Regions from separate parts of the Desulfobacca acetoxidans DSM 11109 genome, predicted to be linked through region 2. Evidence: riboswitches for the same ligand, from Rfam matches in the RefSeq annotation. Region 2 holds a riboswitch; each other region holds the start of a gene.

Region 1 (2,200 bases), 1.6 Mb from region 2:
CGGGGTATCCGGTATTTGAGGGGTAGAGCGTTGGTGCTCCCCCCGAGTTGTTAGTGGACTAGATTCTTTTTCAGCGGGTAAAGAGGTTATCTTGGCAACGACCGCGGCCGGCGTCACGACTAAGGATATAACGAGGAATATGGTTAGCTTTTTTAAGCTCATGGGTAGTTGACCCGGAGCGCTGCGGGTGCAGGCGGTTCAAATAAAAAACCTTGAGTCCGTGTGGACCCAAGGATTGCACCCAGCTTAACTTGTTCCTCGGGGGGGGCGGAGGAGATTTTCCCTACCTCCTGCTGCCTGGCCTGATCCAGCTTTACGTCGGACTACGGCACTTTCGTTACAGGCAGGTCTTCTGACTCCCGGATCATCCTAGTCCCTGCGCCTTCCCATTCCCTTCAGGTAAACAGTGGCAATTGCAGGTTTCGTCCCCGGTTACAGCGGCGGGACCGTGCCGGATTTGCACCGGCTTCCCTATTAAGCCCAAGGGGGCACCTGAAGCGAAATGATTATATTGTGAATCTATTCTTTTTGTCAACGGAAAAAAGTTGAATTCAGTTTCAATATCAATAAACCAATCTGGACGCGCCGGGGTCCGACTAACCCAGAGATTTTGAGACGATCTGGCTCAGGGGTGTCCTGGAAGAAAACAGGCGCATTTTTAGGGCTCGTCTTTAAATACGGAGACGAACATGATAGCTCGGGAAGATTGAATTATACGGTGTTATTATTATCTTGTAATAAAATCTAATCAACCTATAGAAAGTTTTTTCTCTTGACAAAGACGGCAAATCAAATTATACACTTTTTTAGTTTCAGGCACCCCAAGGGGTTTAATAGGGAAGCCGGTGCGAACCCGGCGCGGTCCCGCCGCTGTAACCGGGGACGAAACCTGCAATTGCCACTGTTTACCTGAAGGGAATGGGAAGGCGCAGGGACTAGGATAATCCGGGAGTCAGAAGACCTGCCTGTGAGCTTATTGGTATACCCACGAGGTAATGGGTATGCCTGGGTTATGAAGAGAAGGCAAATCTTTATAGCCAAGCCAGGGATCAAGTAATCTGGGTGCAATCCTTGGGTCCGCACGGACTCAGGGATTTTTTTTTGATCATCCCTTAGTTTTTTGGGGCCGGATGGGACAAAAGAGTAAGTATATTGAAGGAGAATATTGGAAATTATCAGCTCGGCTTTCAAGAGCTCATTGGGGATAGAGATTTCAACCGATCCAAAATGGGAATCGTTGGCTTAACACCATGCAGGTCATAAGAGCCACTAAAATTTTTTTAGGACTCCCGGAGAATTGCTTGCGTGAAATAGCAGCGTCTTCGAAGAAAGAGGTTTTTCCAAAAAGATTTCTTCTGAGTCAGACAGGAGAAAGCATTGACCGCATTGGTATTGTCATGTCGGGAACGGCAGAGATGAGAGTGAAGGATAGGTATGGTGAAACGATACGATTCCATCTCCTCGGAGACGGGGAGCTTTTTGGGGAGATGGCTGCTTTGGAAAATGGCTCCTCCCTGTATGATATTGAGTCCTTGACGACTATGGAAGTTCTCCTCCTGTCCAGAGAGAGCTTCCTGAAACTGAGCGTCCATTCGGCCATGATGCGAAATGTCTATCAGTTGATCGCTGAACGACTGCAACTGCTTTGTCAAGCCCTCATTTCCCTGGAAAGAAGGTTGATCCCGGGAATGGCAAAGCAGGAATACAATGTCATCACCAAGGCGGTTCAATTTATTGATGAGAACTATCATGAGGCGTTGACTTTGGACAAGGTCTGTCAAATCAGCAACTTGAGCAAATTTCATTTTGTCCGGAAATTCAAGGAAATCATGGGACTGTCTTTCAAAGAATACCTCAACCGCAAACGGGTGACCCAGGCCAAAGCACTCATGAAAGATGATAACTTGAATATTTCCGAGGCCTGTTATGCCGTTGGGTTTGGTGATCTATCTTACTTTGGAAGAGTTTTTAGAAAAATTGAGGGCCGAAGTCCCTCGGAATACAAAAAGAGTTTGAAAACCCAGCCGTGACTAGCAATAAAATCTTTAATCTTCACCATTTTCTTTATGGCAAAGATTAATAGAAAGGTGCCTTATCGGTTATTATCGCTCCTTAACCCTCGGTTTAGGGGTTGGGGGAATCCGGTTATGTTGCCAGAGTTATAAGGTTTCATCAAATGAGCAACTTCGTCTCATAAATC
Region 2 (2,200 bases):
CCTGGCTGGAGGTTTTCGGCAATACCACCCTATTAGATGCCCGGATCAACGAGAATCCTTTTAATCCGGAATCAGTGGGTAAAAAGATCACCTACACTCCCCGACAGCAATTCAACTTTGGGATTACGGCTACCTATTGGAAAGTCAAGGGATTTCTCTCGGGACACTATGTCAGCAAATTGATAAGCAGGGACGACAACAGCGATCAATACAACAATGTCTACGGTTCCTACGATCCCTATTTCACTCTGAATTCCAAGATAATCTTTACCCCGGTGAAGTATATGGACCTCTCCCTGTCGGTGGATAACATGCTCGATCGGGAATACTTTTATTACTACCCCTCGCCGGGCCGGACCATCTGGAGTCAGATAACGCTGAGATTTTAATGACCGCTACCCGGTGGTTATCTACTGTTGGAGTCACAGGCCGATACCTATTTTCTCCTTGACAGATTCGGAGGGGAATTTTAAAGTTAGCCAAGGTAATGCTCATTACCAACGGGTTACCGGCGAAGCATGAAAATTGGTGCCGGTGAATTTTAGAAGGCGGGATGCCTTTCGCTTTCCTGCCCTACAGCACTGCAGCACCGGCAGGCCAATACGGAGGAGCGGGTTTCAGACCCGCCGGAAGGTTTTTACAACAAGGTTCCGTAACCAACCAGAAACTTTTTTCTGACTTAATAGGGTCATATTACAGGCGCCCTTCGGGGCTTAAAAGGGAAGCCGGTGCAAGTCCGGCATGGTCCCGCCGCTGTAACCGGGGACGATACCTGCGAGATACCACTGCCCGTGCTGAAGCCGGGTGGGAAGGTGCAGGAATAAGGATGATCCGGGAATCAGAAGACCTGCCTGTAAATCAATATGTATTGCCCAACGTGTGATTGGGGATAACGCGGCCGCTCGGGATGGAAAACCGACACGGCTTAGCCTAAGGACAAAGCAAGCTGGGTGCAATCCTTGGGTCCATTTTGGGCTCAAGGTTTTTTTTTGGCCTGAGAAATTGAATCTCTCAGGACAGAGGGATAGACGATGGATCTAAACCTGATCTTGTGGATCGGCGGCATGTTATTCAGTCTGAGCGTCTTTGTGGTAAAGGTCGGCTTCGGACTGGGACTGGGGCAGGTGGGTTGGCGGGGTCTGGTTTTGACGCTCTTATTGTATCTGGGAACCTTTCTGTTAGCTGCAGGGTTTTGCGAAAGTTTGATCAAGATCCTGACGCCGCTGGTGCGAAAAGGACCATATGTCCATATTGCCATGGCCTTAGGCATGATGGTCTGGGGCTTATATCTCATCCACAGCTGGGCAGGATCAGATTCCGGGTGTGGGGTGCACGCCGGCTGCCGTCAACCAGCCCACCCGACTGCCACCCGGTCGGCCCGGCCACCAACCTTATTCCTTCTTCTTCCCTGTCCCGTCTGCCTGACGGCCATAACCTTTTCCACCTGGGCGGCCTTACAGGTGATCAAGTTGCCTGCATGGGTGGTGGGGCTGGGATTGGGTGCAACGTTTATCATCTTGTCGCTGCTGATTTATCTGGGCCTCAAACTTTTCACCCTGAGATCAACCCGGTTAAATCAGAGGATCGGCCTCGGTTTAAGCATGTTGGCCATAGGCCTGTATTTTCTGAGTTCTCTTTTTCTTCCGGCCCATATTGAGGCGGCCAAAAGCATCTATCAATCGTTTGCCACGGAGGGAGGCAACTTGGTCCTGGTTGAACATATCGGCGTTTTTTTCCTACTCCTGGCCGCCTTGTTGGTCGGCTTCCTGATGAATAAACGACGCGAGGTTGGTGAATGAATATTCTAGCGGGTCTTGAGACGTTTCTCTACGTTATTGCCTCAGCTCTGTTTTATCCGGTAGTAGTTGGACTTATTCTGCTTACTTTTTGGATCGTGATATCTGCCGGCGGTTTTCTGCGGGAATATATTGACCGGCGGCAGGGAAGATCGGTCGGGTTACGGCGCTATCGAACCATGTTGGACTCCGAGGTTTTGACTCTATCAGCCAACCTCGATCTTGAGTTGGAAAAGCACCTCCAGGAGTTCGAACTTGAGCTAATTAAGGGTCTAGATAAGGTCAGGTTTGCTATTCGGGTGGGCCCGGCCGTGGGTTTAATGGGGACCTTGATTCCCATGGGCATTTCCCTGGCGGCCCTGGCCCAGGGAGACATGCCAAAAATGGCGGGAAGCATGGTCACG
Region 3 (2,200 bases), 840 kb from region 2:
GCAGAAACCGGTTCTTCCAGCCGGTTTAATTGGCCCAGAATCTCCAGCCTTTCATAGATGAGATGCCAGGCGCAGGGTATATCCTTGTTGACCTCACATTTCCCGTTATCGGAGCCGCCGCACGGTCCGTTGAGCATCCGTTTGGAACAGCGGGCAATGGGACAGATGCCGCCTGTACTCGCCAGGATGCATTGGCCACAGCCGGCACAGCGTTCTTCATACCGCCCCCGCTCAGCATTGATGCCCATAAAGTGGGTGTTAACCCCTGGAAAAACAATCTTGTGATAATACATCTCAGTCAAATACTGGATGCCGCAGCCGCAGGCGAGAGAAATGACGGCGTCGGCATTTTCGACTAGGTCTTTTATTCCGGCCAGATACTCTTTATCGCACTGTCTGGTCACCGTAGTCTCAATCACTTCATGATCCTTGCCCGCCTGAGTATAGTAAAGTCGCAGAGCCGAGCCGAGAATCTTGGCCTCTTTCATCCCTCCCGCTTCGCAGACGGTAACACAGCCGTCACAGCCTACAATCAGAATATTAGAAAAGTCTTTGACATAATCGATGATCTCCTCCAGCGGTTTCGGTGTTGCCTTGATCATCAGACGGCCTCCTAAAAAAATTATGCGGCTTTCTTTTCATGAGCCAGACGGATCGGACTGGGACCCAACTTCTTGATCCGTTCGTCAAATTCACGGCAGATTTCGGCCCATCTGGTCCCCTGGCCGGCAGATAGATTATACATTTCCACGCGGTCCCGGCCGATACCGATCTTCTCAAGAATCTCCTTGGCCCGGCCGACTCGCTTACGGGCAAAGATATTGCCGTGCACATAGTGGCACTCGCCCTCTAAACAGCCGGCTACAAAGACGCCGTCGGCTCCCTGCTCAAAAGCCACCAGCAGGTGAATCAGGTCCACCCGCCCGGTGCAGGGGACTTTGACAATATGAATATGCGTTGGATATTGCAGTCTCATCGAACCTGCCAGGTCCGCAGCAGAATACGCTCAATAACTACAGCAGAAAGCGATGATCTTGGGTTCGAATTCCATGTTCCACTCCCTTTTTTATTATTTTTCCTCAGCTACCGCAAGTGAATAATGGCATTTTAAGTTGATCCGGTGACCCTTATTATGAACATATGATCCTATATTGTTGATCTGGCCGACTGCTTTGCCATAGCTCATAACATAAACAATAATTGCCGTAAAGCAAGTGCATCAGAATAAGTCGCTTTTATGTTCCTATGTGAAGAAGGTATGTATGGAACCCGAACGCCTCCTTGTCCGTTTATTGCCTTTCTTCTCCAAAAAAACTGTCGGCCAGGATGCGCCAATCCTGACCGACAGAACGCCATAATGAAGGAGAAAGGAGGAGGCCTGAGAGAAAAAAAACCTCAACCCTCCCTTTGGAGAATTGAGGATTGCACCCTGTTTTCTTGGTCCCCAATACCAGAGCCCCGCTGCCACGGCGAGCAACTCTGCTGATACAATACAGGCAGGTCTTCTGGCTCCCGGATCAACCTCTTGTCGGCGCCTTCCCGGCTTCTATCTGGCCAGTGGCTTTATGCCGACTTTGTCCCCGGTTACAGCGGCGGGACCGCGACGGATTCGCACCGTCTTCCCTTTTCATCCCGAAGGAACCTGTTCTTCACTTAATATAGCAAATTCCCCTGACTGTCAAGCTGATTCACTATTACTCACCCTATCCCACTTAAAATTTTTTAGCAGAGTGGATAACCTGGTTTCCCTAACTTATCCTGGGCGCCAGGATTTTCCTGACGCCCGCTATCCCTCTCATTAAATTAGCGACCGGGAAACTAGAAACTATAACCTGGGCAACTCGTCCCTGGTCTTGGTTACCGCGGCAGCGCTTTTTTCCAGCAGAGCCTGCTCTTCGGCGTTCAAGGGCAGTTCGATGATCTTCTCAACACCACCGGCCCCCAAGATAACCGGCACACCGAAGAAGATATCCTTGAGCCCATACTCACCTTCCATATAGACCGATACCGGCGCCACCCGTTTCTGATCCTTCAGGATGGCCTCGGCCATCTGTACTGCGGCCGCCGATGGGGCATAAAAGGCCGAACCGGTTTTCAGCAGCCCAACGATCTCGCCGCCCCCTTTGCGGGTACGTTCCACCATGGCGTCCAACCGGGCTTTGTCTTTAATAAACTGGGTAATGGGCATACCTGAAACTGT

What was found. A riboswitch is a leader RNA that binds a small molecule or an ion and turns the genes downstream of it on or off. The one in region 2 is predicted to bind cobalamin.
Region 1: it holds a riboswitch for cobalamin, as region 2 does, so the genes downstream of both, DESAC_RS15015 (helix-turn-helix domain-containing protein) here and DESAC_RS11110 (DUF2162 domain-containing protein) in region 2, are expected to answer to the same signal.
Region 3: it holds a riboswitch for cobalamin, as region 2 does, so the genes downstream of both, DESAC_RS00180 (hydrogenase iron-sulfur subunit) here and DESAC_RS11110 (DUF2162 domain-containing protein) in region 2, are expected to answer to the same signal.

What each region holds. Positions count from the first base shown of each region.
Region 1 is NC_015388.1:926,722-928,921, reverse strand. Features, by position in the region: gene DESAC_RS16450 (lytic transglycosylase domain-containing protein) at 1-162, opposite strand, end outside; cobalamin riboswitch at 326-511, opposite strand; cobalamin riboswitch at 798-983, shown strand; gene DESAC_RS15015 (helix-turn-helix domain-containing protein) at 1,251-2,030, shown strand.
Region 2 is NC_015388.1:2,482,772-2,484,971, reverse strand. Features, by position in the region: gene DESAC_RS11115 (TonB-dependent receptor plug domain-containing protein) at 1-389, shown strand, start outside; cobalamin riboswitch at 681-869, shown strand; gene DESAC_RS11110 (DUF2162 domain-containing protein) at 1,032-1,799, shown strand; gene DESAC_RS11105 (MotA/TolQ/ExbB proton channel family protein) at 1,796-2,200, shown strand, end outside.
Region 3 is NC_015388.1:40,621-42,820, forward strand. Features, by position in the region: gene DESAC_RS00175 (methylenetetrahydrofolate reductase C-terminal domain-containing protein) at 1-602, opposite strand, end outside; gene DESAC_RS00180 (hydrogenase iron-sulfur subunit) at 623-1,051, opposite strand; cobalamin riboswitch at 1,479-1,661, opposite strand; gene mdh (malate dehydrogenase) at 1,826-2,200, opposite strand, start outside.